DNA from 3 places in the Vibrio sp. B1Z05 genome. Region 1 is predicted to be linked to each of the others. Evidence: predicted binding sites of a transcription regulator. Region 1 holds the regulator's gene; each other region holds the start of a gene.
What was found. Region 1 encodes PurR, which represses purine synthesis genes. Its sites were predicted from a motif close to TNANGNAAACGTTTNCNTNA; they were not measured.
Positions count from the first base shown of each region.

Region 2: the regulator PurR is predicted to act here: its motif matches at 6,381-6,400, upstream of QV280_RS09635 (NCS2 family permease).
Region 3: the regulator PurR is predicted to act here: its motif matches at 2,274-2,293, upstream of purE (5-(carboxyamino)imidazole ribonucleotide mutase).

Region 1 is NZ_CP130463.1:1,710,671-1,721,239, reverse strand. It holds gene QV280_RS07810 (chalcone isomerase family protein) at 1-256, shown strand, start outside; gene QV280_RS07805 (DUF3833 domain-containing protein) at 259-795, shown strand; gene QV280_RS07800 (alpha/beta fold hydrolase) at 974-1,783, shown strand; gene QV280_RS07795 (putative signal transducing protein) at 1,838-2,164, opposite strand; gene QV280_RS07790 (TVP38/TMEM64 family protein) at 2,192-2,878, opposite strand; gene purR (HTH-type transcriptional repressor PurR) at 3,036-4,052, opposite strand; gene torD (molecular chaperone TorD) at 4,216-4,866, opposite strand; gene elyC (envelope biogenesis factor ElyC) at 4,951-5,718, opposite strand; gene cmoM (tRNA uridine 5-oxyacetic acid(34) methyltransferase CmoM) at 5,897-6,691, shown strand; gene mukF (chromosome partition protein MukF) at 6,692-8,044, shown strand; gene mukE (chromosome partition protein MukE) at 8,025-8,762, shown strand; gene mukB (chromosome partition protein MukB) at 8,759-10,569, shown strand, end outside.
Region 2 is NZ_CP130463.1:2,119,472-2,130,040, reverse strand. It holds gene purL (phosphoribosylformylglycinamidine synthase) at 1-3,192, shown strand, start outside; gene QV280_RS09645 (DUF3332 family protein) at 3,378-3,914, shown strand; gene QV280_RS09640 (aminoacyl-histidine dipeptidase) at 3,999-5,471, opposite strand; gene QV280_RS09635 (NCS2 family permease) at 6,422-7,714, shown strand; gene gpt (xanthine phosphoribosyltransferase) at 7,740-8,204, shown strand; gene frsA (esterase FrsA) at 8,321-9,559, shown strand; gene crl (sigma factor-binding protein Crl) at 9,673-10,062, shown strand; gene proB (glutamate 5-kinase) at 10,175-10,569, shown strand, end outside.
Region 3 is NZ_CP130463.1:2,769,294-2,779,862, forward strand. It holds gene aroE (shikimate dehydrogenase) at 1-639, opposite strand, end outside; gene hemF (oxygen-dependent coproporphyrinogen oxidase) at 716-1,621, opposite strand; gene QV280_RS12720 (L-threonylcarbamoyladenylate synthase) at 1,625-2,182, opposite strand; gene purE (5-(carboxyamino)imidazole ribonucleotide mutase) at 2,365-2,850, shown strand; gene QV280_RS12730 (5-(carboxyamino)imidazole ribonucleotide synthase) at 2,855-3,970, shown strand; gene QV280_RS12735 (DNA topoisomerase family protein) at 4,048-4,614, opposite strand; gene QV280_RS12740 (DUF494 family protein) at 4,634-5,107, opposite strand; gene dprA (DNA-processing protein DprA) at 5,110-6,240, opposite strand; gene def (peptide deformylase) at 6,350-6,859, shown strand; gene fmt (methionyl-tRNA formyltransferase) at 6,877-7,824, shown strand; gene rsmB (16S rRNA (cytosine(967)-C(5))-methyltransferase RsmB) at 7,880-9,160, shown strand; gene trkA (Trk system potassium transporter TrkA) at 9,196-10,569, shown strand, end outside.

The DNA.
Region 1 (10,569 bases):
TGGTTATAACACCAACCAATCATCCGAGTGGCTAGTGCGCTTAGGCAATATTTATCCTGACGTAGCACTCGGCGATCAGTTGGTGTATATCACGGACGGATTATCGGGTGCCTTTGTGTACATTCAAAAAGACGGGTTAACCCAATGGCGAGGTGAGATCACCGATGAAGCCCTTAACGACGCCTTTTTAGCCATCTGGTTATCGCCAAATACTGAATATCCTAAGCACAGACAGCAACTTATTGGGTTGAATTAATGATGATCAAAACACTGAAACTATTAATGATAAGCGCGCTGTTGTCTCTATCAATGTCAGGGTGCACCGCAGATGTGAATGAGTATCAAGGTGAAGGGCCTGATTTTGATTTGTTTGGCTATTTTTCAGGTAGTGTCACCGCGTGGGGCATGGTGCAAGACAGAAGTGGTAAGCAAACACGACGTTTTGAGGTCGCACTGCAAGGCAAGGTGCAAGGCAATACATTGACGCTACATGAAGACTTCGTGTTTGCTGATGGCGAGCAATCGACGCGCATTTGGCGGATCACCCGTTTAGCTGATGGCAGTTACGAGGGAAAAGCGGATGATATTGTCGGAGTCGCTATCGGTGAAGAAGTGGGGAATGCACTGCGCTGGCGCTATGATTTTGAATTGCCAAGAGGGGATTCGAGTGTGGTGGTTCACTTTGATGATTGGCTATATCGACAAGATGATAAACACGTCTTTAATTTAACCTCTATAAGGAAATTAGGCATAGAGTTTGGAACTTTAACTTTGTTTTTCCAAAAGGATCTTTAGATTGCGCTGTGTTTTACATCTGTAGTGTTGTTTGCGTTTAGGCTGTTATTTGTACTGCTAATGGCACCTAACTTGCATTGCGACTCACTATTTGTTACAAAATCAACGACTAGGGCAATCTGAGCGCTCGTCATTTATGTTACTATCAACTACCTTAATATTTCCCTCAGTGTGATCAATGACCGCTATTGCCGAATCAAATCCAATGTTATTTCATAAAGCCTATCGCCATTCTGAATCTCAGGAGTGGGTAGTATTTGTGCATGGTGCGGGTGGCAGTTCGTCAATTTGGTTTAAGCAAATTAAAGCGTACCGCGAGCACTTTAACGTACTCTTGGTTGATTTGCGCGGGCACGGTAAATCCAATACCTTATTCCAAGATATCATCAGTAAGCGCTATACCTTTGAGTCAGTGACCAAAGATATTTTGCACGTTTTGGATCATCTCAAAATCAAATCCGCACACTTTGTGGGAATGTCTTTAGGCACTATTATTGTACGCACATTGGCAGAGCTTGCCTCTGAGCGCGTTAAGTCTATGGTGCTTGGCGGCGCTGTGACGCGCTTTAATACGCGTTCGCAAATCTTAGTGAAAATGGGCGATTTGTGTAAAAACATTATCCCGTACATGTGGCTGTATAGCTTGTTTGCTTGGATTGTGATGCCGCAAAAAGGGCAAGTTGAATCTCGTTTGATGTTTGTACGAGAAGCAAGAAAGTTATGTCAAAAAGAGTTTAAACGTTGGTTTAAGCTGGCAGCTGATGTTAACCCGCTAATGCGCTACTTTAGAGATAAAGAGCTTGATATTCCGACTCTATATTTAATGGGTGACAAGGACTACATGTTCATCAAGCCGGTAAAAGAGATGGTTTCGGTTCACCAAAATAGCCAGTTGGTAGAAATAGAAAATTGCGGCCATGTTTGTAACGTGGAAAAGCCTCAAGAGTTCAATGACAAATCTATCGAGTTTATTCGTTCACAAAGCTAGATGTCGCAAAGATAGAGGTATCAAAGTTAAATATTGCACTCAATAACTAGGATACTAAACCAATATCGCTTCATCAGTGGTGCTAGCGCCACATTGCCAGCATAAGGCAAACTGCCCCTCATTTATTTCCCCACAATCATCACAGCGCCAATCTGAGCTGTGATTGTGTCTATCTTCAAATTCTGCAATCAGGGCTTTGGCTTGCTGTTGCTTGTGCTCGTCGACTAGCCACAGATAGGGCAGGCTAGAGTCATCCATTGGCAACTCTCCTTGCAGACCAAATAACCCTTCTCCGCGCACTTCTACCTGAATGCGATGACTACGCAAAAGCTCACATAAAATATGAGCTTGAGGCGGGTTTTGCGCAACGTATAACTTCATGAATATCCTTTAGGTTGCGATGATGGATTAAGCAGGGCTAGAGCCGTTTTGTGGTCGAATCTTACCCATGATCCACTTAGCAATGAGCGGGAATAAACCTAACAGAGCAAAAGAAGCCAATACGGTAGGCGAAACAATGCCAGATAAGCTGTCTATTTCTGCCAGTTGCGTCCCAGCGTTTAGATACACCATAGTCCCGGCCAGCATGCCAAGTTGGCTAAATACATAGTATTTTACAACCGAGATAGGGGTTAGCCCCATCAATAGGTTAATCAGGAAAAACGGAAATACGGGAATTAGACGCAATGAGAATAGATAAAAGGCACCGTCACGTTCAACGCCTTTGTTAATGGCGTCAAGTTTAGAGCCAAACTTAGCTTGTACCCAATCACGCAATAGGTAGCGACTGCTTAAAAAGGCTAAGGTTGCGCCAATGGTGCTGGCAAATGAGACCAATAGTAAGCTGGTCCAGAAGCCAAACAGTGCTGCGCCAAGTAAAGTCACCACCGCAGCGCCAGGAATGGAAAAGGCCGTAACAAATACGTAGCCAATAAAGTAGATAGTCGCTGACAATACGAAGTTATTTTCAATATGCGTATTGAGGGCCAATTGCTGAGTTTTGGCATTTTCTAAAGTGAAGTACTGACCGAAGTTGATGCCGAGTAATACAATCGCTGCAACTAAAATTAGCCCGATTATCAATTTCTTATTCATGAGAGCGTCCTTATCATCCTGAGTAAGTATAGAGACAGGATCAATAATAGGAAACTTTCACCAGTTGCGTATTTTATTTAATTTATTCTCAGCAGATACAAATAAAAAAGGCTAGAAATCATTAAGATATCTAGCCTTATTCAGTTAAATGGTCACGTTAACTAGCGTTTAGGTTTCTCACGCTTGAGCGCTCTACCAACTCTGGGTGCATTTCAAAAATGCGGCGGTCGTGCTCTTTATTTTTAATGCGCTCTAGCAAGATCTCAAAGGCGGTTTTACCCACGCGACGTTTTGGCTGATGTATCGTGGTAAGAGGCGGCGCAAAATAGCCAGCTAAATCGATATTATCGTAACCAATTACAGAGATATCTTCTGGAACGGCAATGCCATGTTGAGTCAGACGGCTAATTAAACCCAGCGCCATGATGTCGTTAAAGCAGAAAATAGCCGTAGGGCGTTCACTTTCTGCAAGAGCAACCAGTTTGTCAGCCGTTTCAACTGCGGTATCACATTCAAAGTTACCTTCGAAAATGAAATCGTCGTTGTACGGGATATTAGCTTGAGCCAATGCTCTTTTATAGCCAGACATACGCTCAATACAAGCAAGCTTTTCAGTTTGACCGGTTAAACAGCCAATTTTCGTATGTCCATTTTCAACCAGATATTTAGTGGCAAGGTAGCCACCTTCTTCTGAGTTATCAATGATCTTGTCTGCAGAAGAGGACTCTGGGCCCCAATCCATCACCACTTTAGGAATGCCTGGGTGAGAATCTAGCATTTCACGTAACTCTTCGGTTAAGTCAGAGCACATCACTAATATTCCATCTACGCGCTTTTCGGCAAGCATACGAATGTAATCGCGCTGCTTTTCGTACAGTCCGCCAGTGTTACATAAGATCAACGTATAGCCTTGACGATAACAGTAACTTTCAACGCCATCGACCACTTCCGCGAAGAAGGGGTTAGTGGATTGAGTTACCAACATGCCAATGGTTCTAGTGGTGTTGCATTTTAAGCTACGAGCAACCGCACTTGGCGCATAGTTGAGCTCTTTTACAGCTTCCATAACACGTTCTTGTGTTGTTTCAGCCACAAAACGTGTTTTATTGATAACGTGTGAAACTGTAGTGGTGGAGACACCAGCCAGTTTTGCGACGTCTTTTATGGTTGCCATAGGAGACCTTGTAAATATAAGTAATGATTATAAAATGCGTTGAATTATTGAGTAATTTGCACTCAAAATCACATTGCAAACGATTGCGGGGGAGTCTAGCCATAAATGATGAAACTGACAACGCATTTATGACGATAATGTGAATCTATTTTCGGTAACTGAGCTATTTTTCATTACTGAGATAACGACAATCAATTTCACAAAATTTAACTAACAGTTCAGCGACCGCAGAATAGAAACCAAATTCATCATATTTAGTGCAGTTTACCGAAAATTGTGGAATCCAACTCAGTAAATGTTGCTCAATGAATGACTTCTGTTCGCTAAGGGCTGATTCTAGATGTGATTCCATTTCTAGCGCGTTTGAGCGCATGATTAGATTGCCAATAAAGTCGAGTTCAACAGCCAGATGATCGGCAGGCTCGTTAAAGCACTTATCCACTTCAATGCCATGCTCTAACATAACTTGCGTCATCTGCTGAGCAGGGGTGCCAGTAAGCGCCTTGTTTTCATCAATATAAACAGAGGCGCAGGGCTGGGCAGTTTGTTTGTCAGAGGCTAAAAATAAGTCGTAGAAATCAGCGGATAATTCAAGTTGAGCACCCGGGCGTTGTTGCAGTCGCTCAAGAGCATCCAGTAAGCGTTTAGCGGCTGTGGCTAGGGTTTCATTTTCGGCTAAACCATTAATGAAACCCCTCACTTCAGGGGTTTGATAGGCAATCAGTTCGTCTTGGGTCAGCTCTTTAGAAAATAAGCTGGAAAACCACCAATAAATTTCTGCCCGCTGTTCATTAAACTGCTTGAGCTCTTGCATTGTTTAACCCATAACTCGTTAGCAAACTACAACACCAGCTTCTAAGTTGGCGAAAATATAGACGTTCACTAAATTATGAGTCACTTATTTGCTACTGACAAGATCTCGTATGTTTTTCCACCACTTACCCATAGTTTCGTGCCAGTAGCGTTCCGTTTGCTCTAGGTATCGTGCTTGCGGTGTGTACTTTTGCCACGCTTGATTAATATTGGATTGGGCTAAGTAATTGGTCGGTGCTGGAGTAGGGTTTAGACCGGCGCTGTGAAACTCGCGCAGGGCGCGTTCCATATGACTGGCCGAAGTAACCAGTGACATATGCTTTTCACCGACAAAGCCCGCTGCTTGTCTGGCTTCTTCCCAAGTATCTTGCGCCGTTTCTAATAAAATAATATCCGATTTAGCCACGCCTAGTGCTAATGCCACCGTCGCCATCATTCGTGCTTGGCTCATTTCTGAGCCGCCATCATAGCCAGATAAAATCAATTTTGCGCCGGGATACATGCGCAATATACGAATGCCTTCACTAAGGCGCATTAACGCGGTGCGACTTAATTCAGAGGTTGGCGGAATTTGCGGATCAATCACATGCCCACTGCCTAGCACCATCACATAGTCTAAGCTTTCTGCTGGTGGTAAAAAGGCCGTGTATTTGCGCTCTAATGGTTTGAGCAACGAGGTAGACACAGGCTGGAATGAAATAGCAAAAATGGACGCTAATGAAATAAAAATAAAGATACAGCCAGACTTATGCTTGCGGGTAAACATCACCAGCGCTAGGCCAAAGAAACCGATAAGTAGCATTGCAGGCAGTGGCATAAGGAAGGCAGTAATGATTTTTTTCAATTCAAACATATTGGGTTAAACCATTTCCTAAGTTCTGTAGGGTAAATTGGTGTCACGAGTTAAAATGTCGTGTTATCGGTCGGTTTTTTAGTCGATCGGAGGGGCAAATCGACAACCGCTCTTTATTCTTGACGTCCTTGTGACACAATACGAAACTCACTCAAATAACATCATACATTAATTAAAAGTGACACAAGATCGTAATTTCGACGACATTGCCCACAAATTTGCCGAAAATATTTATGGCTCAGACAAAGGCAATATACGTCAGACTATCGTCTGGGAAGATTTGCAGCAAATCATAACCCAAATAGCAGGCCATGCAAAACCTCTCACCATTCTGGATGCGGGAGGGGGCTTAGCACAAATGTCACAAAAGTTGGCCGAGCTTGGTCACAATATTATATTGTGTGATGTCTCTAGCGAAATGCTCTCTTTAGCTAAGCAAGAGATTGCACAACAAGATTTGCTAGAGCAGTATCAGTTTATCCATGCGCCTATCCAAGAGTTAGATCAGCACCTCAAGCAACCGGTGGATCTGGTTTTGTTTCATGCGGTCATGGAGTGGTTAGCTGATCCTAAAGATGTACTCGAAAAATTGATGCAACATGTTCGTCCTGGCGGCATGGCGTCAATCATGTTTTATAACCACCATGGATTGGTAATGAAAAACGTAATATGTGGCAACATTCCACATGTATTGCAGGGAATGCCCCATCGTAAACGATTTAAGTTGCAGCCGCAGAAAGGGTTATTACCCGAAGACGTTTATTGCTGGTTAGAAGAATGCGACTTACGCATTTGTGGAAAATCAGGGATTCGCTGCTTTCATGACTATATTGGATTTACCCAATATGTGGGCGATTATAGTCAAGAAGAACTGATGCAGCTTGAACGACAATTATGTAGAACCGAACCTTATCTTTCTCTAGGAAGATACATACACGTATGGGTTCAAAAAGAAATGACAGTAGGGAACTGAATGAGTCAACTCTCCCAAGAAGGGCAACATGACGATCAAGTCACAGTCGATGAACTGGTCGGGTGGGTTAAACAACACGATTTCTCCCTTAACCTCAATAGTGAACATCTGAGTTTTTTAGTCGCGATAGCGCTACTCAGTCGTGAACGTTTTGATGAAGAGTTAGGAGAAGGCGAATTGCATGATGCATTTGCTATTGTCCAGCGAGAATTTAATGGTGATGCTAGCGTCAGCAACATCGCTTTCAAAGCCAATAACGCTATTAATAGCTTAGTCGCACAGAGATTATTGAGCCGATTTACCAGTGAAGGACAAGACGGAAGCAGCATTTATCGCCTTTCGCCCCTTGCTGTAGGCATTTCTGAGTACTACCTGCGCCACCGTCAATTTTCGAAATTGAAATTGTCTATCCAACTGACTTTAGCCGGCAAAGAGCTGGCAAATGTTGTGGCTACTGCTGAGCAGACGCCAACTGATGAAGGTTGGCGTAGAGACATATACGGCACATTGAAGTTTTCGGTAGCCGAAATTTTTGACCAAATTGACTTAAACCAAAGGGTCATGGACGAAGAGCAGCATCAGGTAAAAGCCGAGATTGCTGAGCTATTAAACCAAGATTGGCGTGAGGCGATTATTCACTGTGAAGACTTGCTTTCTGCAACCTCAGATACCTTAACCGAGCTGCAATCTTCCTTGCAAGCGGCAGGCGATGAGCTGCAATCTCAGCTATTGACCTTACAACAATTGGTGTATGGCAAAGAAGATTTAGACTACATCGATGCGGTGTTATTTAGCCTGCAAGTCAAGCTCGATCGCATCATCAGTTGGGGACAACAATCGATAGATTTATGGATAGGTTATGACCGTCACGTGCATAAATTTATCCGTACTGCGATTGACATGGATAAGAACCGAGCATTCAGTCAAAGACTGCGTCAATCTATCCAAGATTTTTCCTCCAGTTCATGGCTATTGACCTTTGCCGATGCGGAGCGTTTACGAGACCTAAGAGATGAATCTCTGGTGTTGAAAAACGATGAAGCCTTGGGGCAATTGCCGCCAGAAGTGGAATATCAAGAAATGCAACAGGTCAGCAATGAGTTGGCCGAACAAGTCACAGCCATGTTGAAACGTCATAAAGATCAAGGGGCTAAAATCGACCTTGGTGAAGTGCTGCGTAATTATCTCGCCACTCACGCACAGGCAAGTCACTTTGATCTGGCTCGATTAGTGGTAGACCAAGCGGTGCGCTTGGGTTACTCAGAGCAAGACTACGCAGCAATACAGCCGGATTGGCAATCAATTAATGAATATGGCGCAAAGGTACAAGCGAATGTCATCAATAAATTCTGATACATATATGCCAGAGAATCTGGTTCGAGCGATAGCAAATCCGCTGTTTCCAGCGTTAGATAGCTTACTTCGCTCTGGTCGTCATATTACTCAAGACGACATGGATAACCATGCACTGCTGTGCGACTTTGAAACAGACTTGATGCTGTTCTACCAAAGATACAACACCGAATTGGTGCGCGCGCCAGAAGGCTTCTTCTACTTGCGCCCACGTTCAACCACCTTAATTAGCCGTAGCGTACTCTCTGAGTTAGATATGCTGGTGGGTAAGGTCTTGTGTTTCCTTTATTTAAGCCCAGAGCGTCTGGCGCAAGAAGGCATATTCAGCAACCAAGAAATGTTTGATGAACTGCTTTCTATTGCCGACCATCGCACTTTGATGAAATTTGTCACCAATAAAGCGACCGGTACCGATTTAGATAAAGAAAAACTGTACGACAAAGTGCGCACTTCTTTGCGCAGACTGAAACGTCTGGGCATGCTATTGCCAATAGGCGAAGGTGAGAAATTCCGCATCAGCGAAGCGGTATTTCGCTTTGGCGCCGATGTTCGAGTCGGTGATGATGTACAGCAAGCGCAAATACGCTTAATTAGAGACGGTGAAGCGGTCCCTTCAGAAGAAGTACAACAAGGCAGTTTGCTTGATGAGCCTAACCACAATGAAACAAGCTCTGATGAGCAAACTGGTGATGAGTCAAATAATGAGGAACAAGCATGATTGAACGCGGTAAATATCAATCACTGACCATGGTCAACTGGAACGGTTTTTTTGCACGTACCTTTGATATCGATGGTCTTGTTACTACATTGTCTGGCGGTAATGGTGCGGGTAAATCCACCACTATGGCGGCATTTATTACCACATTGATCCCTGATCAAAGCCTACTGCACTTTAGAAACACCACCGAAGCGGGAAGCTCGCAAGCCTCTCGTGATAAAGGTTTGTACGGTAAGTTGCAACCGGGCGTGTGTTATGCGGCGCTAGAAGTGGTCAACTCTCGTAATCAACGTCTGGTATTTGCGGTTAAACTGCAACAAATTGCCGGTCGTGATAAGAAAGTGGATATTAAGCCTTTCTTAATTCAAGGTCTGCCAAGCTCGATTAAAGCAGCAAACTTGTTCATTGAAACCATCAATGATACGCAAGCGAAAGTGTGTCAGCTCAATGAAGTAAAAGAGCGAGTGGCGGAAATCGAAGGGGCGCAATTTAAAGCCTTTAATTCTATTACCGATTACCACGCACAGATGTTTGATTTTGGCGTAGTGCCGAAAAAACTGCGTAACTCTAGCGACCGCTCTAAGTTTTATCGCTTAATTGAAGCCTCTTTATACGGCGGCATCTCAAGCACCATTACTCGTTCATTGCGCGATTATTTATTGCCACAAAATGGCGGGGTGAAAAAAGCCTTTCAGGATATGGAAGCGGCGCTACGTGAAAACCGCACCACCTTGGAAGCGATTAAAAATACCCAAGCGGATCGTGACCTATTTAAGCACCTGTTAACTGAGTCAACCAACTACGTTGCCGCCGACTACATGCGTCATGCTAATCAGCGCCGCTCGAAATTAGAAAGCACGCTGGCTATGCGCGCAGAGCTATTTGGTAATCGTCAGCAGATTATTGATAACAATGCACTGCTTAACTCAACGCAGCAGCAATTAGAAGCGGTTGTCGAAGAGTACTCAGCGCTAGAGCAAGACCATCAATCCGCAGTTGATTATGTTCAGCTAGTGCAAAATGCACTGCAGCAACAACAAAAAATCGCTCGCTACGAAGATGATTTGGTTGAGCTAAGTGAGCGCCTTGAAGAACAAATCATGGTGGTCGAAGAGGCGCAAGAGCTATTAATTGCCGCCGAAGAGCAAAGCACCTTAACCGAAGAAGAGGTCGACAGCCTTAAATCTCAGCTCGCGGATTATCAGCAAGCGCTGGATGTTCAGCAAACTCGCGCGCTGCAATATCAGCAAGCGATTAAAGCCTTTGCTGAGGCACGTGAACTGTGCGGTTTAGACATTGATTCAGTGGATGAGATCCCAGCCATTGTCAGCGAACTGGCTGAGCAGCAACAAAGTCAAACTCAGCAAATCTTATCGCTAAAACACAAATTAGACATCAATTCAGCAGGCGTTGAGCAGTTCAACCATGCCTTTGAATTGGTGAAAAAGCTCGATGGCACTTGCTCACGTCAGCAAGCGGCAAGCTTTGCCAAAAGCGCATTGGCTAAAGCGGTATCGGCCAACAATGATGTGTCTCAATTGCCACACTGGCAGTCACAAAAACAAGCATTAAGCAGTGCACTGGCAAAACAAAAAGCGGTGCGTGCATTGGTCACTGAATATCAGCAGCAATTTGCCTCGCAGTTATCCGATGAAGCGGACTTAGAAATTGAGCACGAGCGTCAAGCTCTAGCCATTGAAACGGCTGAGCAAAACATTGAGTCAGGCCGTGATAACTTAATTGAGATGCGTCGTAATGAGCAGCAAATTAATTCTGAGATTACCCGTTTTGAATCCATTGCGCCAAG
Region 2 (10,569 bases), 410 kb from region 1:
AAGTCATTGTTCAAAATGATCAAAAACACCATGGAAGTGACTCCTGACCATGTATTGTCTGCTTATAAAGATAACGCAGCGGTTATGGAAGGCTCTAAAGTGGGTCGTTTCTTCCCAGATCCAGAAACCCGTCAATACTCTTACAACCATGAAGATGCACACATCTTAATGAAGGTTGAGACTCATAACCACCCAACCGCTATTTCTCCTTGGCCGGGTGCTTCTACCGGTTCTGGCGGCGAAATTCGTGATGAAGGCGCAACTGGTATTGGTGGTAAACCAAAAGCAGGTTTAGTGGGCTTTACCACATCTAACCTACGTATTCCTGGTTTTGAACAGCCTTGGGAAACGGACTTTGGTAAACCAGGTCGCATCGTAACCGCGTTGGATATTATGACTGAAGGCCCGCTAGGTGGCGCAGCATTTAACAACGAATTTGGTCGTCCAAACCTATTGGGTTACTTCCGTACTTACGAAGAAAAAGTGACTTCTCACGCCGGTGAAGAAATCCGTGGTTACCACAAGCCGATTATGTTGGCAGGTGGCATGGGTAACATCCGTGACGAACACGTGCAAAAACGTGAAATCCCAGTGGGCGCAAAACTGATTGTTCTTGGCGGCCCTGCTATGAACATTGGTCTTGGCGGCGGCGCGGCTTCTTCTATGGCTTCAGGCCAATCAGCCGAAGATCTTGATTTTGCTTCAGTACAACGTGAAAACCCAGAGATGGAACGTCGTTGTCAGGAAGTGATTGACCGCTGTTGGCAGCTAGGTGAAGAAAACCCAATCGCCTTTATCCACGATGTGGGCGCTGGAGGTATTTCAAACGCACTTCCTGAGCTTGTGGATGACGGCGAGCGTGGCGGTAAATTCCAGCTACGTGACGTGCCAAACGATGAGCCGGGCATGAGCCCACTTGAAATTTGGTGTAACGAATCTCAAGAACGCTACGTAATGGCGGTTGCTGATGAAAACATGGCAACGTTCGACGCTATTTGTAAGCGTGAACGTGCACCGTACGCTGTAGTGGGTATTGCAACTGAAGAGCGTGAACTAACGTTAGAAGATACTCATTTTGATAACACACCAATCGATATGCCGATGGATGTGTTGCTTGGCAAAACACCTAAGATGTTCCGTGATGCGAAAACACTAAAAGTCGATAGCCCTGCTATCAACCGTGACGGTGTTGAGCTAAACGAAGCCATTGATCGCGTACTGCGTTTGCCAACGGTTGCTGAGAAAACCTTCCTTATCACCATCGGTGACCGCAGCGTTACTGGCCTTGTGGCTCGTGACCAAATGGTAGGTCCTTGGCAGGTTCCAGTCGCTAACTGTGCGGTAACCGCGGCAAGTTACGATACTTACCACGGCGAATCTATGTCTATCGGTGAGCGTACTCCGGTTGCTCTGCTAGACTTTGGCGCATCAGCACGTTTGGCGGTAGGTGAGTCTTTAACTAACATCGCAGGTACTGATATCGGCGATATTAAACGCATTAAGCTTTCGGCTAACTGGATGTCTCCAGCGGGCCACCCAGGTGAAGACGCGGGTCTTTACGAAGCGGTTAAAGCGGTAGGCGAAGAGCTATGTCCTGCACTGGGTCTAACTATCCCTGTGGGTAAAGATTCAATGTCAATGAAGACTAAGTGGAATGAAAACGGCGAAGACAAAGAAGTGACTTCTCCTCTTTCACTAGTAATTACGGCATTTGGTCGTGTTGAAGATGTTCGCAAGACTGTGACTCCTCAGCTACGCACTGATAAAGGCGAATCAAGCCTAGTATTGGTTGACCTTGGTAACGGTAAAAACCGTCTAGGCGCAACAGCGCTAGCACAAGTGTACAAACAACTGGGTGACAAGCCAGCTGACGTTGACAATGCAGAGCAGCTAAAAGGCTTCTTCGATGCAATGCAAACCTTAGTTCGTGATGACAAGCTAGTGGCTTACCACGATAAAGGCGACGGCGGTTTATTTGTTACGCTTGCAGAGATGGCATTTGCCGGTCACTGTGGCGTGAAAGCAGATATCTCTGAGCTTGGCGAAGACGTTCTAGCAGCACTATTTAACGAAGAGTTAGGCGCAGTTGTTCAAGTTAACAATAGCGACCTAGACTTTGTGCGCACTGTATTGGCAAGCAACGGCCTAGAAGCATGTTCTCATGTTATTGGCACAGTTGAAGCAACTGATAAAGTAGAAATCTACGCTCACGGCTCAGCCATTGTTGACCGTTCACGTACTGAGCTACGTACTATCTGGGCTGAAACTACGCATAAGATGCAAGCACTGCGTGATAACCCTGTGTGTGCTGACCAAGAATTTGCCGCCAAGAAAGACAACTCAGACCCTGGTCTGAACGTGGATCTGACTTTTGACGTAAACGAAGACATTGCAGCGCCTTACATTGCTACTGGCGTTAAACCTAAGATGGCTATCTTGCGTGAGCAAGGCGTGAACTCTCACGTAGAAATGGCGGCTGCTTTTGACCGTGCTGGTTTCGATTCTGTGGATATCCACATGAGCGACATTTTAACTGGTCAAGCGGTACTTGAAGAATACCAAGGCCTAGTGGCTTGTGGTGGTTTCTCTTACGGTGACGTACTGGGCGCAGGTGAAGGTTGGGCTAAGTCTGTATTGTTCAATGCGCAAGCTCGTGACCAATTCGCTGGTTTCTTCAACCGTCAAGACACTTTCTCACTAGGTGTATGTAACGGTTGTCAGATGCTATCAAATCTTAAAGAGTTGATTCCTGGTGCTGACTTATGGCCACGCTTTGTACGCAACGAATCTGAGCGTTTTGAAGCTCGCTTTAGCTTGGTTGAAGTGCAAAAATCTGACTCGGTATTCTTTGATGGTATGGCGGGCTCTCGCATGCCAATCGCTGTTTCTCACGGTGAAGGGCGCGTAGAAGTGAAAGACTCAGCTCACCTGAATGCGATTGAGAACTCCGGTACGGTTGCGCTTCGTTACGTTGATAACAACGGCAACGCGACTCAACAATACCCGAACAACCCGAACGGTTCACCAAACGCAATCACAGGTCTAACAACCGCAGATGGCCGTGTAACTATCATGATGCCTCACCCAGAGCGTGTATTTAGAACTGTGGCAAACTCTTGGGCTCCTGAGTCTTGGGGTGAAGATTCTGCTTGGATGCGCATGTTCCGTAATGTTCGTAAGAACATCGGCTAATAGTTATTCCATAGCAACATTATTTAATAAGCGACCTTAACGGTCGCTTTTTTTATAAATGCGATCTGGTCATGCAATATGAATAAAAATGTAAATATTTCTTAGTTTTCAATGGCAAAGGTTTAATAGTGAACTACCTTAATAGAGCTAATTAATTTTTCTATGCTCTATAAGGGATTGTTTGTATGAGAAAATTTTGTTTGAAAGCCATTGGCGCCGCTGTGTTAGCCGCATCATTAACTGGTTGTATTGGTAGCAACGCAGTAACAGGTTACGTGATGAAGTTTAACCTTGAAGTAGTGGATAACCGTTACGCTCGTGGTGGTGTGAACATGCTACTTGCGCCTGTGTATGCTTTGTCAGTGGCTGCCGATACATTGATCTTCAACTCTATTGAATTCTGGGCAGGCAAAAACCCGCTAAATGGCAAACCGCATATCTTCGACTCAAAAGTTGAAACTATGTACAACATGAACGATGATCTTGACCCATCACTCACCGAAGCGCCGCTAGATCCTATTAGTATGCGTCAGGTTGAATCATCGACGTTTGAAGCGATTGATGCCAATACAGTGCAAATGAATGTCACTTATAATAATGGTGACAAAGCGCTTATTGAAGGTGTACGTGACGGTGACAAAGTTAGCTATTACTACAATGGTGACTTAGTCGCAGAAACGACACTCGCACAACTGCAAGAGCTAGCTGCAACTAAAGCTTAGTGTTAGCTATAGAATAGAAAAAGCCGAGCATTGCTCGGCTTTTATCGTTTTAGGGCATAGTTGTTGAGTATAGCTAAGCGCTAACTAGCCTTTGTTTGGAATGTGTTTTAGTAGATTGACCATTTGTTCCCAGTAAAGATCAACGGTATCAATTTTTACTTTTTCATCCGGTGAGTGAGGGAAGCGGATAGTCGGGCCAAACGACAGCATATCCATATTCGGGTAAGGCTTTTTGAATAGGCCACACTCTAAACCAGCATGGATAACCATAATGTTAGGGATGTGTCCGTATACTTGCTGATACATATCGCGGAATACCGCCATAATTTCTGAATCTGCATCCGGTTTCCAGCCAGGGTAAGCGCCAGAGAAAGTCACTTTTGCGCCAGCCAAAGTTGCCACTGAAGTGAGCATGCTTTCAACTTGGCGACGACCTGAATCAATCAAAGAACGAATCAAGCACAGGGCAGTCACTTTATCTTGCTCGGTAGTAATCACGCCAAGGTTTAGCGAGGTTTCAACCACACCTTCAATCGCATCACTCATGCGGATTACACCATTCGGGCATGCATTTAGCGCAGCAATTAACGCTTGCTGGCTTTTCTGGGAGAATACACCGAACTGCGCTTCTACATCTTCAATGAAAGTTGCGATAGTGGTTTCAATGGCACCTAACTCAGCGGTTAAGGTTTGGGTATATTCGGTAAGTGCTGCTTCTAATTTGCCTATGTTTTGCGTTGCTACGGCGAGAGTGACAGAGCCTTCACGAGGAATAGCGTTGCGCAGGCTACCACCATTGAAATCAATCAATTTTAGGTCAAGTTGTAAAGCGTGATCGGCAAGGAAGCGAGCCAATAGTTTGTTGGCATTGCCACGGCCTGTGTGAATATCACAACCAGAGTGACCGCCTTTTAAGCCTTTTAAAATCAGCTTTTTCGCGACAAAGCCTTCCGGAATTGCTTCACGTTGCACGTCAAATTCAAGGCTAGAGTCAATACCGCCAGCACAGCCCATGTAGACTTCGCCTTCTTGCTCTGAATCGGTATTAAGTAGGATGTCACCTTCTAACCAACCTTCTTGAAGAGCGAATGCACCTGTCATCCCTGCTTCTTCATCAATAGTCAGCAGTACTTCAATTGGGCCATGCTCAATATCTGTTGCGGCTAGTACAGCAAGACAGGATGCCATGCCAATACCGTTATCAGCGCCAAGGGTAGTGCCAGTTGCTGTTACCCATTCGCCATCAATATAAGGAAGGATAGGATCAAGGGTAAAGTCGTGTTCGGTATCTTCGTTTTTTTGCGGAACCATATCGAGGTGCGCTTGTAGTACAACCCCTTTTTTGTTTTCCATGCCTGCGGTGGCAGGTTTTTTGATAAACAGATTACCAGCGCTATCGGATTTCACCGCCAGACCTTGTGCTTTTGCCCACTCTACAATGTGGTCAGAAAGTGCTTGCTCATGTTTTGATGGGTGAGGGATAGAGCAAATCTTATCGAAAAATGGCCAGATCGGGTTTTGCGTTTGCGCAGTGATCTGGCTAAGAAATGTAGACATGGTGATACTCCTTCATGCTTAAAAGTACGGTCTCTACAGACGGTACATTGACTGGCATTGATATAGCTCAGTTTAATGGGGTTAGGATATCACTCACTGCTAGGGTTGGACAGGCAAAGAAAGGTTTGTGATGTCAGCTTATAGTGAGTTGTTAATTAATTGCAATCAATGTGTATTTAGTTAATTTATTTTACTGATGAAATTAAATTACAGAAACAAGCTCGTAAATTGCACTAAATGGAAAAATTGACGCTTTTGAATAAATATACTTGTAATTAAATTACAGTATTGGTATTATCTTTCCTGTCGATACAGACCACCCTTCTGTGAGTCACCCCACTCATTATTTGGTCTGTACCAATGCTAAATTAAAGCGCAAACTTGTTGTTTTTCAACTGGTTAGCCTTGAGATTATAGATGTGTAACTTTTGGACTTGTCGGTCGAGATTATTATGTATCTACAGTTTCAACCCTGTAATAGGGTTTTTAAGCATGTGATTGAACTTCGGTTCACCCCTGATATATTGGAAATTAATTACTGATTTCATAAGCCGTCCATCTGGAACGGCTTTTTTTTCGTCTGTCGTTTCTGTTTTTTAATGGAAGTCTTAGTTATTTCAAATTGTAAATCATACACTTTAGTTGCTCAGAGAGCTTTCCGAGAGCGAGTAGGGGGTTTTTATGTGCTACATGCTTAAATGCTAATGGTTTCAGAGCTGAAAACTTTTAAGCTGAATAAAAAACACTCAATGTAACTTCGTGTATTTAATCAAAATATATTTATTGATATCAATAATTTACCTTGGTGAGTTGCAAAGGGGATAGACGCAGAATGAGTGTTGAGTAAAGAAATAGACCAATCAGTATGGTATTTCGTCATGTTACTCTCTATAATTCACGCCAATTTATTTACGCAAACGTTTACTTTTATATATTTTTAGGAATTGATAATGCTGGAGAAGCTATTCAAACTACGTGAACATGGTACAACGGTTCGCACGGAAATCATTGCAGGTATCACTACCTTCCTGACAATGGCTTACATCATTTTTGTTAACCCAACTATGTTGTCAGCAACAGGTATGGATCATGGTGCTGTCTTTGTTGCAACCTGTTTGGCTGCGGCAATTGGCTGTTTTGTGATGGGTCTATACGCTAACTATCCAATTGCTCAAGCACCGGGTATGGGGCTAAATGCCTTCTTTACCTATGGCGTTGTGCTAGGAATGGGTTACACGTGGCAAGTGGCACTGGCAGCAGTATTTATGTCAGGTATCTTGTTTGTTCTATTGAGCTTATGTCGCATTCGTGAATGGATCATTAACTCAATTCCTATGTCACTACGTACTGGTATTTCTGCTGGTATCGGTCTTTTCCTTGCATTTATCGGTCTTAAAAATGCCGGCATCGTCGTTGATAACCCAGCAACATTGGTTTCTTTAGGTGATATCACAGGTCTACACGCTATCTTAGCAGCGGTTGGCTTCTTTATTACCATTGCACTTGTTCATCGTGGAACAAGCGGCGCGGTTATGATTGCTATCCTTTGTGTCACTGTTTTGGGCATGATTTTCGGTGACGTTCAATATCACGGTATTATGGCACCACCACCAAGCCTAGCGCCTACTTTCATGCAACTTGATTTTGCTGGCGTATTTGAAGTGGGCATGATCTCGGTTGTGTTTGCATTCTTGTTTGTGGATTTATTCGATACCGCAGGTACGCTGGTCGGTGTGGCAACTAAAGCTAACTTGATTAAAGAAGATGGCAAACTGCCTCGTCTAAACAAAGCGTTACTTGCTGATTCAACAGCAACTTCTGTTGGTGCTTTGCTTGGTACATCAAACACAACGTCATACGTTGAGTCTACTGCGGGTGTTGCTGCGGGTGGTCGTACGGGTTTAACTGCTGTTACCGTTGGCGTACTTTTCCTATTGGCTTTGCTGTTTTCTCCATTAGCTAGTATGATTCCGACCTATGCGACAGCCGGCGCACTGTTTTATGTTGCGATCTTAATGCTATCTGGTCTGGTTAACATCGACTGGAGTGACATTACAGAAGCGGCTCCTGTTGTAGTCACTTGCTTGCTAATGCCACTAACATTCTCTATTGCAGAGGGCATTACATTAGGCTTTATTTCTTACGCTGCAATAAAATTGTTAAGCGGTAAAGGGCGCGATGTATCCGTAAGTGTGTGGATTATGTCAGCTATCTTTATACTAAAATATGCTTTTGCCGGTTAATTAGTCTTAAATAGGTTTACCCGTTATGCCAAAAAAACACATCATTACTTGGGATGAAATGCAGACCAACTGTCGCGAACTTGCTGCGCGTCAAATGCCTGCTGAACAATGGAAAGGAATTTGGGGTGTTAGCCGTGGTGGTTTAGTCCCTGCTGCTATCCTTGCTCGCGAATTAGGTATTCGTTATGTGGATACTATTTGTATCTCAAGTTACGACCATGATCACCAACGTGATATGAGCGTTCTCAAAGCTCCTGAGGGTGATGGTGAAGGCTTCCTTATCGTTGAAGATTTAGTGGATAGCGGTGATACAGCACGTAAATTACGTGAAATGTACCCTAAAGCTAAACTGATTGCGGTTTGTGCAAAACCTTCTGGCGCTGATCTATTAGATGACTATGTTGTCGATATTGAACAGGAAACCTGGATTGAGCAACCATGGGACATGCAGCTAACGTTTGTTGAACCTATCAATCGCAAACGCAAGTAGTTAAGGTTATTGAGCTTTTGCTTAATGCCTTAAAATAAAATTTATGCAAAATGCCTCTATTTAGAGGCATTTTTTGTTTATGCTTAGTGATAAGTTCAACATGTAGACACCCCTTTATGAATGATGACAACAATAAGAACCTTTCTGAAAAACTGTTTACCAAACATCTAAAAGCCAAAGAAACATCCTGCTTGACTCAATATATGCCAAGCAGTTTAAGCCTGCTTGAAGATAAGCCTGCTCAATCTTGGTATCGCAACCTGCGCCGCTTACAGTGGATATGGCAAGGTGCCGATCCTATTGAGCAGGAGCAAGTATTAGCTCGCATCTCCTCATCAACACACTCTCGTTCTAAAGATGAATGGCTAGATACTGTGACGGGGTTTCGTTCGGGAAACTGGGCCTATGAGTGGACTCAGGCCGGTATGGAACATCAGCGTCACGCCAATGAATTAAAAGGGGATGAAGCTGCCCTCGCTCTGTACAAAGCCAGTTTGTACTTTAGCATTGCCGCTTATCCACACATCAAAGGTGACAACCTTGCCTCACAAGCTCAAGTGCTGGCGAATAAAGCTTACGATGAAGCATCACGTTTAAGTAAATACGTGTTCAAGCAAATCAATGTACCCTACAAAGGCAAAACTATTCAGGCGAATTTGCACTTGCCACACACTGAGCGTCCATTGCCCGTTGTAATCGTGTGCGCCGGCCTTGATAGCGTACAAACCGACATGTGGAAACTCTTCTTAGAGCACCTTGCGCCAAATGAGTTTGCGATGCTGACCATAGATATGCCATCAATAGGTAAAAGCAGTAAGTGGACATTATCGGAAGATTCAAGTTGTTTGCATAAAGCGGTATTAGATCATCTACCCCAAGTTCCTTTTATTGATCACTGGAATGTCGGATTACTGGGTTTCCGCTTTGGTGGTAATGCATTGGTTAGGTTGAGCTTTTTAGAGCAAAGCCGCATTAAGGCATGTGTCACTATCGGTGCCCCAGTGCATGATATTTTTGCTTCTCCTGATAAAGTGGCGAGTATGCCTAAGATGTATTTGGATGTTCTAGGATCGCGACTGGGTAAATCTCCGCTGGATATTCAAAGCTTAGCTGGGCAAATGTCGGCATGGTCTTTAAAAACACAAGGCTTACTCGCTTCAAGACGCACTAGCGTGCCTTTGTTAGCTATCTCTTTAGATGGCGATCCTATTGCTCCTCACAGCGATAACAAGTTGATCTCAATGTCGAGTAAAGTGGGACAAGCGGTAAAAGTTCCGTCGAAGAATTTAAGTCAAGGTTATCAAAAATCGTTAGATTTAGCGGTTGACTGGTTGTTAAATGAATTAAAGTCGTGACAGCAATGTTAATTTAATGGCACTATAACTCCTGCTTATGTAACTGATGAGCAACAATAAAACGTATCGCACTCTGCTATTGCGAACGAAAAATAATAAAAAATGGAGTTATTATGCTAGGGAAGCAACCAACTTATCATCGTATGATCGCTAAGCTAAAAGCGATCGGTCCGTATTTACGTGAATCAGAATGTCAGCCAAATTTGTTTTTGTTTGATTGCCTGTCCGTTTGCGTCGATGATAAAAAGTCACCGGAATGTCGTGAATTTTGGGGCTGGTGGATGGAGCTTGAAAAACAAGATGATGCATCAACTTGTATCGCCCATTTTCATCATGGCAAATACAACGCCTCAGGCACATGGGTAGATGAGAAACTGCCAGCGGCTGTGGAAGCGGAAGTGAAACGGACTCAGTCGGTTTTTCAAAGCAAAATCCAAGCTCAGCTGAGCGAACAATTTGCATTTGAGTTTGAGCTGCATGAGGATTCTGAAGCGGTTGCTTAAATGAAAATTTGAGAATAAAGGCACCTTAGGGTGCCTTTTTGCTTTTTTGCTTGTGAAACTGTGCTTAGCTTGTTAAAAAAGAAGCTCCTTTATCAATATGAATGAGTAACAAATGCAAGCTAAGACAGTTGTTGTAAAACTAGGCACTAGTGTAATAACTGGCGGGTCTCAATATCTTAATCGCGCTCACATGGTCGAATTAGTTCGCCAATGCGCTGAATTGAAACAACGTGGTTATCATTTAGTGTTGGTATCTTCTGGTGCAATTGCCGCAGGTCGAGAACAATTGGGTCACCCCAGTTTGCCTAAGTCAATGGCCACCAAACAACTGCTAGCTGCTGTCGGTCAGTCACATCTAATCCAAGTATGGGAATCTCTTTTCTCTATCTACAATTTGAAGATAGGGCAGATGTTATTGACTCGTGCCGATCTTGAAGACAGAGAGCGTTTCTTAAATGCCCGCGACACGATTAATACGCTGGTTGAACACAACATTATCCCTATCGT
Region 3 (10,569 bases), 1.1 Mb from region 1:
GACGGTTCGTGAAGAAAATATCTTAGCTGATATTTTAGGTAACTCTTTCGTTAACCCTGCGGACGTTGAGTTAATCACAACATCAAAGCTTTCCGCTACTTCATCAATAGGCAATGCCTTAATAGGACCATACTGTTTAAATTGCTCTGCCAGAGCTTGCGCCTTACTCAATGTTCTATTGGCGATCACAAGTTCTAGAGGCTGTTGATCAAGCAATGGCTTTAAGACACCGCGCACTGCACCACCAGCACCAATAACCAGAATCTTGGCACCTTTAAGTAATACTTGGTATTGCAGTAGATCTTGAACTAGCCCTTCACCATCAGTGTTATCACCAATAATCTCACCATCATCGAGCTTTTTCAGTGTATTCACCGCACCGGCAAGCTGTGCTCTTTCGGTCAGCCTATCTGCCAGTTGGTAGGCATCATGCTTGAAGGGAGCGGTAATATTGCAACCTTTACCGCCTTGAGCAAAAAATTCTGTGGCCGCTTGGGTAAACTCGCCCACTTCCGCGTGTTGCGCTGAATAGGTAAGACTCTGGTTAGTCTGACGGGCAAATAAAGTATGAATAAACGGTGATTTACTCTGCTTTATTGGGTTTCCAAATACGACATACTTATCAATTAACTGCTTCATCTTCCTACCTGACTGAAAAACTAATCATAAAACTATCTTCTAAGAACCTACCACTGAACAGCGTGAAGAAAAAGTGTTACCACTCTCTAGGCACTAGGTACTCTTTATATAGACGATCTTCATGGGAACCTTCTGCTACTTGGTAGTTGTACTCCCAGCGCGCTAAAGGTGGCATGGACATCAATATGGATTCGGTTCGTCCATTACTTTGCAAACCAAATAAGGTGCCTCGATCATAAACTAGATTGAACTCTACATAGCGACCGCGTCGATAAAGTTGGAATTGACGCTGTTGTTCGGTAAACGGGGTATTCTTACGCTTTTCAATAATAGGCACGTAAGCCTTGGTGTACCCTTCTCCAACCGCTTGGATGTAGGCAAAGCATTTTTCAAAGCCCCATTCATTTAGGTCATCAAAAAATAGGCCACCAATACCGCGAGTTTCATTTCGATGCGGTAGATAGAAATACTCATCACACCATTTTTTATGTTCTGCATACACTGTGTCACCAAAGGGAGCGCACAATTGCTTTGCCGCCTGATGCCAGTGCTGGCAATCTTCTACAAATGGATAGAATGGTGTTAAGTCAAAACCACCACCAAACCACCAAATAGGTTCACAGCCTTCTTTCTCAGCAATAAAGAAACGGACATTGGCGTGAGATGTCGGTACATAAGGGTTCTTTGGATGAATAACCAAAGAAACACCCATAGCTTCAAACTTTCTGCCCGCTAACTCTGGACGATTGGCCGTCGCAGAAGCTGGCATTTTGTCACCGAAGACATGCGAGAAATTGACTCCACCCTGCTCGATAACCGCGCCATTTTTCAAGACTCGAGTTCGGCCACCGCCGCCTTGCTCTCGGAGCCATGCATCTTCAACAAAGGTTGCATCCCCATCCGCTTTTTCCAATTCAGAACAAATATTGTCCTGCAATTGCAATAAAAAGCGTTTTACGGCTTCTTTATCAACCTGTGTCATTGTTTACCCTTGTCTTAATATTTGTAATGTCTTGGCGTCTTTAATTTCAGACGGTTTGCATCTATCGCCTACCGCACCTTCAACAATGAAGACATTTTCATTGCCAAGCTGACTCTCAACCTCTTCTGCACTTAAACAAGGAGGCAGTCCTGATAAGTTAGCACTAGTTGAGGTGATCGGTTTAGAAAACTCAATACACAACTGCTGCACCAAAGGATGATCTGTCACCCTTACCGCAACACTATCAAACTGCCCATGCACTAACTGATGTACTTTCTTACTCACTGGCATAACCCAAGTCACTGGGCCCGGCCAACTTTGGAATACCACGTCAAGCTGTTCAGTTGAAAGTTCACTTACATCTACGTACGGCAGTAGCTGTTCAAAGCTGGCCGCAATTAAAATTAACCCTTTTGCAGGGTCTCTTTGTTTTAGTTCAATTAACGCCTGTAAGGCTTGTTCATTGTCGGGATCGCACCCAACACCAAACACGGCTTCTGTGGGGTAAGCGATAACCTTTCCTTGGCGAAGCGCCCCGACAGTTTGCTCAATTAGCATCATTCCTTGAGTATCCTCTCTATACTATCTTTGCCTTAGTTTACAAATTCTATTCGTGACTGGTAAGCATTTCCTCTAAATCCGCAAAACAAAGCGACGCAAACGTTTTCCTAATCAAAAAATAACCGTATAATGCGCGCAAAATCGGTATCTAAATCTCTACTAGTTAAATTAGGAGTCGTTACATGCAAGTCGGTATTATTATGGGTTCTAAATCAGATTGGCCAACGATGAAGTTAGCTGCTGAAATGCTCGACCAATTCGGTGTTAGCTACGAAACTAAAGTTGTATCAGCTCACCGTACTCCACAACTACTAGCAGACTATGCTTCTAGTGCAAAAGAACGTGGCATTAAAGTTATTATTGCTGGTGCTGGCGGCGCAGCGCACCTTCCTGGTATGTGTGCGGCATTTACTAGCCTTCCTGTGCTTGGCGTTCCTGTTCAGTCTCGAGCTCTAAAAGGTATGGACTCACTGCTTTCTATTGTACAAATGCCAAAAGGGATTGCGGTAGGTACTCTGGCGATTGGTGAAGCAGGGGCAGCAAACTCTGGTATCTTAGCGGCGCAAATTATCGGTACTCACGTTCCTGAAGTGATGGAAAAAGTAGAAGCTTTCCGTAAAGAACAAACTGACACTGTACTGGCTAATCCGAACCCAGCGGAGGATTAATACTGTGCAAGTTTTAGTTTTAGGTGCTGGACAACTAGCGCGCATGATGGCTCTAGCCGCCGCTCCACTGAATATCAAAACTATCGCTTTTGATGTCAACAGTGAGTCTATTGTTGAGCCCATCACTCAAACCAAACTAGGTAGTGGACTGGCAGCTGCGATTGAGCAAGCTGATGTGATTACGGCTGAATTTGAGCATGTTCCTCATCCTGTTTTGGATGCGTGTCAGGCGAGCGGCAAACTCTTGCCAAGTGCGACTGCAATCAAAACCGGTGGCGATCGCCGCATTGAAAAAGCACTGCTCGATAAAGCAAACGTTGCCAACGCTAAATATGCGCTTATTCGTACTCGTCAAGATTTCGAACAAGCCATTGAATACGTAGGTTTACCTATGGTGTTAAAAAGCACTCTAGGCGGTTACGATGGCAAAGGTCAATGGCGTTTAAAAGAAGCCTCGCAAGTTGATGCTATCTGGGCAGAAATGGAACAGTGCATTGCCTCTTCGGCAGCGCAGGCAATCATTGCTGAAGAATTTGTTGCCTTTGATCGTGAAGTGTCTTTAATTGGCGCTCGCAATCAACACGGTGAAATCGCTGTCTACCCATTAGCAGAAAACGTGCATACCGATGGCGTGTTGAGCCTATCAACCGCAATTGATGAGCCACAGCTGCAAGCTCAAGCGAAGCAAATGTTTACTGCCGTTGCTGAGTGTTTAGATTATGTGGGTGTTTTAGCATTGGAGTTCTTCGATGTTAAAGGGCAATTGATGGTCAATGAAATTGCTCCTCGCGTTCACAACTCTGGTCACTGGACACAGCAAGGTGCTGAAACCTGCCAATTTGAAAATCATATGCGCGCCGTTTGTGGACTACCGTTAGGTAGCACTGAAGCACTGCGTCCTACCGCTATGATTAACATTCTGGGTGAAGATACTCTTGCACAAGAGATTTTGAGCATGAAACAAGCTCATATCCATTGGTACGGCAAGGATAAACGTCCTGGGCGTAAGATGGGACACATTAATGTTTGTGGCAATAGCCCAGCGGATTTGCAACAACAACTGCAAGATATCGCACAGTGGTTAGATGCAAGTGCCTTCCCTGCACTGCATCAAAAATAACCGGCTATAGAAAACACAGCCTATAAACGGCAAAAAGGAGGCAATCGCCTCCTTTTTTATTATTTAATCAGCGATTATTACTTTACCTGAGGTAATTGCTTTGCCTGACACTTACGACTGGCGCATATCACACTGCTTTTATCTCCGCTTTTCTTCACCATCAACAATTCAAAACCACACTCTTGGCACTTACCTTGCTTAGGCTCACTGTTGATCGAGAACTGACATTTAGGGTACTGATCACAGGCATAAAATGCTTTCCCATATCGAGATTTACGCTCAATCAAATGCCCCTTATGGCATTCTGGGCAAACAAAGGATTCGACACTGTGATCTTCTGGCTCATCTAAACTGCCAATATAGTGACAATCGGGATAAGCAGAGCAACCAATAAACATGCCATAGCGGCCCTGTCTAAGTACCAGCTCATCACCACAATTAGGGCAAGGCACACCCAATGGCTTAATGATTTGCCCTGAAGCCTGATGTGATGATTTTATGTAATCACAACTAGGATAATTGCTACATCCCCAAAACGCCCCATGCTTACCATGACGCATTTGTAGAGGATGACCGCAATTAGGACATGATTGCTCTAAAGCATGCCCTTCCGCGGAAAAAAGTTGATGATTAATTTTACTCATAGCGTTTATCTAGCATGGCTTAATGCAAAATGCCGTGATCGGTCGAGTAAAGTAACTCTTCCATTGTGTTGTAGGCACTTTCATTGCCCGGAACATTAAACAGCACCATTAAGATGATCCATTTCAAGTCATCTAACTGTAAGTCTCGGGTTTCAAGACCCATGACGCGATCAATCACCATTTCGCGAAGCTCTGGGTTAAGCACTTCAATTTGTTCTAAGAACAAAATGAATCCTCGGCAACGAGTGTCTATTCTTTGTTGCTCTTTCTCAGAATAAATTCGGATTGAAGTCGCTGAGCTAGTCGCTATATTTTGACTTGAATCGTCACTTTGCAAAGCTGCAAGGTCTTCAAGCCAGTTTAACGCTTTGTAGATCTCGTTTTGATGGAAACCTGCGCGAAGGAGTTCTTGTTCAAGCTCATCTTGGTCGACGTTCAAATCGCTCTCACTATGAATATACGTCTCAAATAGATACATAAGAATATCCATCATAGTCAGCTCCCCCTTAATCTAATATAACCACCACCTACTGAAGCCACGAGTCCTTTTAGCTCCAGTTCTAATAACTGCATCATAACCTGATTAACGGGTAAATGGGTGCTTTGTGCCAAAAAATCAACCGCTGTTGGCTTATCTCCCAACAGATTAAGTAAACCTTGATTCAAATCTGATTCTGACGCGCATTTTTCGCTGTTTTTTGCTGGCAATTGAGCATGAAAACCCAAACCTTGTTGCTCAGTCTGAGACCAATCAATCAAGCCATTCATCTCTTGGACAATATCTTGTGCACTGCGTACCAGCACCGCCCCATCTCGAATCAGGTTATTGCACCCCATCGCATTAGGGTTAAGCACAGAGCCAGGAACGGCATACACATCTCTACCTTGCTCTAAAGCAAATCGAGCCGTAATCAAAGAACCACTTTTCGCCGCCGCTTCAACGACCAACACCCCTACCGATAAACCACTAATAATTCGGTTTCGTCTAGGGAAGTTATACGCTCTAGGGGGGTAAAAAGGAGCAAACTCAGACACCAATGCGCCGGTTGCTTTAATACGCTCAGCTAAACGCTGGTGCTGTTTTGGGTAGAGGTAGTCAAAGCCACTGCCTAACACCGCAACTGTCGTCCCCTTATGATCAAGACACGCTTGATGAGCATGCCCATCGACCCCTAAAGCAAGTCCACTGGTTATCGTCACCCCAAGTTGCGTTAACTCCGCAGAAAACTGACGCGTAATATACAAACCGTCTTGGCTACTATTGCGACTGCCTACAACGCCAATCTGATTGGAACTTAAAGCCGACACCTCGCCCTGCACGAACAATAATGGCGGGTAACATGGGATCTCTTTTAATAACTGAGGATAAGCGCTGTCATCTTCACAAATCAGCAAATGGTTACCGTCTTTGCTCAGCCAGTTTAGACAGCGTTCGACATTGGCGTTGGGTTTGTCTGTTAAATGGCGCACTTGTAAATCGGTAAACTTTAAGTCGAATAATTCTTTTTTAGATAAATTGATGAGCTCTAACGGAGAGGTAAACTCAATGATTTTTTGTAGCTTAACCCCACTCAAACGAGGCGTCATCGACAAGGTTAACCAAGCTATTATCTGTTGTTCTGTCATCGTTATTCTCATCGATTTATATTGGTGCTGTTATTTGAAGACCAAAATGACTAAAATTGTCACAAGTAGCTGAGATTCTTTCGGCGCAGTTCAACTTTTTTGAGTGATTATGTCTTTATTACAAGTATTAACCTTTCCTGATGATCGCCTTCGTACGGTTGCAAAACCAGTCGAAGATTTTACGCCTGAACTCCAAAAACACATCGACGACATGATTGAAACCATGTACGAAGAAGAAGGTATTGGCTTAGCTTCTACCCAAGTTAATGTTCATAAACGTATCGTGGTAATCGATCTTTCTGAGAATCGCGATGAGCCTTTGGTATTGATCAACCCAGAAATCACCGAGAAGCGCGGTGAAGACGGTATTGAAGAAGGCTGTCTATCTGTGCCCGGTGCGCGTGCTCTTGTACCTAGAGCCGCCGAAGTATCGGTAAAAGCACAAGACCGTAACGGCGACGAATTTACCTTTGAAGCAGACGATTTACTTGCTATCTGTGTACAACATGAGTTGGACCACTTAGCCGGTAAACTCTTTGTTGATTACCTTTCTCCACTGAAACGTAAACGCATCAAAGACAAGCTAGAAAAAATAAAGCGCTTCAACGAAAGAAACTAATTATTCAGGAGTTTGCATTGAGCAAAGCACTAAAGATCGTATTTGCAGGGACTCCAGATTTCGCCGCCGACCATTTGGCGGCGTTGTTATCTTCGGAGCATGAGGTTATTGCGGTTTACTCGACCCCAGATAAACCAGCGGGCCGTGGTAAAAAACTGACTGCAAGTCCAGTTAAAAACCTCGCTATTGAACACAATATTCCTGTTTTTCAGCCAGAGAACTTCAAGTCAGACGAAGCCAAGCAACAATTGGCTGACTTAAACGCCGATATCATGGTTGTGGTCGCTTATGGCCTATTATTGCCTAAGCAAGTACTTGATACGCCTAAACTGGGTTGCATCAACGTACACGGCTCTATTTTGCCTCGCTGGCGTGGCGCAGCCCCAATTCAACGTTCAATTTGGGCGGGCGATGCGGAAACTGGCGTGACCATCATGCAAATGGATGTTGGTTTAGATACGGGCGATATGCTGCACATTGCGACTTTACCTATCGAACCTGAAGACACTAGTGCCGCCTTGTACCACAAACTGGCAAAACTTGGCCCTGTTGCTCTCATTGATTGCTTAGCAAACATAGCGCAAGGCACAGCCATTGCGGTGAAGCAAGATGATGACCTATCGAATTACGCCAAGAAACTCAGCAAAGAAGAAGCGCTACTGAACTGGAGCAAAGATGCTGTGGCACTTGAGCGTGAAATTCGTGCATTTAATCCTTGGCCAATGAGTTATTTCAGCATTGCTGATAAGAACATCAAGGTATGGCAAGCACGCGTTAATTCTGAAGCCTGTACAGAAGCTGTCGGTACCATCATCAGTGCTGATAAAAACGGTATTCAAATCGCAACTGGAAACGGCCGCTTAATCCTAGAACAAATCCAAGTGCCCGGGAAAAAAGCTATGTCGGTAGGCGACGTACTCAATTCTCGAGCAGATTGGTTCCCTGTTGGAACCCAATTAGCATAATCACTTATTTCTAAGGCTTGAATTTTTCAAGCCTTACTCTTGTTAGGAAATACCTATGAATGTACGCGCCGCTGCGGCAACCGTGCTGTTTCAAGTTGTAGACAAAGGCTATTCACTCTCTAGCGCTTTACCCAACGCACAATCCCAATTAAAACCTCGCGACCATGCTCTGCTACAAGAGATTTGCTATGGCTGTCTTCGCTACTTGCCAAGATTAGAAACCATAGTCAATGAACTGATGGAAAAACCCCTTAAGGGCAAACAACGCGTGTTCCATCACTTAATGTTAGTGGGTATTTACCAACTTAGCTTTATGCGTACTGCCGACCATGCGGCCGTTGCCGAAACCGTTGAAGCATGCCAATCACTTAAAGGGCACAAACTAAAAGGTTTGGTTAATGCGATATTGCGTAACTATCAGCGCAACCAACAACGATTGGATGAAATCTCGGTTAAGCACGATGCTGGCAAATATGGTCACCCTAGCTGGTTACTTAAGTTGCTGAAAGCCTCTTACCCAAATGACTGGGAATCCATTATTGAAGCCAACAACACCAAAGCACCTATGTGGCTACGTGTAAACGCGCAGCATCATACTCGCGACGAGTATTTGAAATTGCTCGAAGCAGAAGACATTGAAGCCGACATTCACCCTCAAGCACGTCATGCGCTACGTCTACATCGAGCTTGTGATGTCAATCAGCTTCCGGGTTTTGCGCAAGGTTGGGTATCGGTGCAAGATGCCGCCGCTCAATTGGCTCTAGAATACTTACAACCGCAAGATGGCGAGCTTATCCTAGACTGTTGTGCCGCTCCCGGTGGTAAAACCGCACATATCCTAGAAAACACCACCAACAGTGAAGTGGTTGCCATTGATGCTGATCCACAACGCCTAGAACGTGTGCATCAAAACTTAGAGCGCTTAAATCTAACTGCCAAGGTAATGTGTGCCGATGCACGTAATCCTGACCAATGGTGGACAGGTGAGCAGTTCGACCGCATTTTACTGGATGCGCCTTGTTCTGCTATTGGTGTTATCCGTCGTCACCCAGATATCAAATGGTTACGTCGCGCAGATGATCTTCCCGCTCTAGCACAGCTACAAAGCGAAATTTTAGATGCTATGTGGCAACAACTGAAGAAAGGCGGAACCTTAGTTTACGCTACATGCTCAATTTCTCCGGTTGAAAATACAGAGCAAGTACAGGCATTCTTAGCTCGCACAGACGATGTTGAACTCATCGATAGTGATCCAAGCAACCCAGGAAGACAAATATTACCTGGGGAGCACAATATGGATGGCTTCTATTATGCGGTTCTACAAAAAAAGAGCTAAATTAAACTAAGCCCTGCTGTATAGGAAAATAATCGATGAAAATCATAATCTTGGGTGCCGGACAAGTCGGAGGTACTCTTGCTGAAAATCTTGTTGGCGAAAATAACGATATCACTATTGTAGATACCGATAATCGTCGTCTGCGCGAATTACAAGATAAGTACGACCTTCGTGTAATCAATGGTGCTGCAAGTCACCCTGACACGTTACGCGATGCCGGAGCTCAAGATGCCGATATGCTGGTGGCGGTAACCAACTCTGATGAGATCAACATGGCCGCTTGCCAAGTTGCATTCACCCTATTTAATACCCCAAACCGCATTGCTCGAATCCGCTCTCCTGAATACCTAAAAGAGAAAGACTCTCTATTTAAGTCAGGGGCTATTCCTGTTGATCACCTTATTGCACCAGAAGAGTTAGTCACTGGCTACATCGAACGCTTAGTTCAATACCCTGGTGCACTGCAAGTAGTTAGTTTTGCAGAAGAGAAAGTCAGCTTAGTGGCAGTAAAAGCATTTTATGGCGGCCCATTGGTCGGTAATGCTATTTCTGCCTTGCGTGAGCATATGCCTCACATTGACACTCGTGTCGCGGCTATTTTCCGTCAGGGACGTGCTATCAGACCGCAAGGTACCACTGTTATCGAAGCCGATGATGAAGTGTTCTTTGTGGCGGCCAGTAATGACATTCGCTCTGTAATGAGTGAATTACAACGTCTTGAAAAGCAGTACCGCAAAATCATGATTGTTGGTGGTGGTAATATTGGTGCAGGTCTAGCAAAACGCTTGGAGCGTAACTACTCCATTAAGCTGATTGAACGCGACCTTGAACGTGCCGAAATGCTCTCTGAAGTGCTAGAAAATACCATAGTGCTATGTGGTGACGCTGCTGATAAAGAACTGTTATACGAAGAAAACATCGAAGAGATGGATGTGTTCATCGCGCTGACGAACGAAGATGAAACCAACATCATGTCAGCAATGCTAGCAAAGAGCCTTAACGCAAGAAAAGTGATGGTGCTAATCCAGCGTGGCGCTTATGTTGAGTTGGTGCAAGGTGGCGATATTGATGTGGCTATCTCTCCTCAGCAAGCCACTATTTCTGCGCTACTGACTCATGTACGTCGCGCCGATATTGTTAATGTATCTTCATTACGCCGTGGGGCTGCCGAGGCTATCGAAGCTATCGCCCACGGTGACGAAAACACCTCAAAAGTTGTGGGTCGTGCGATTGGCGATCTTAAACTACCACCGGGTACTACCATTGGTGCTATTGTGCGCGGGGAAGAAGTTTTAATTGCGCACGATAGAACTATGATTGAACAAGACGATCACGTGGTGATGTTCTTGGTCGACAAAAAGTACGTTCCTGATGTTGAAAGCTTATTTCAACCAAGCCCGTTCTTCTTG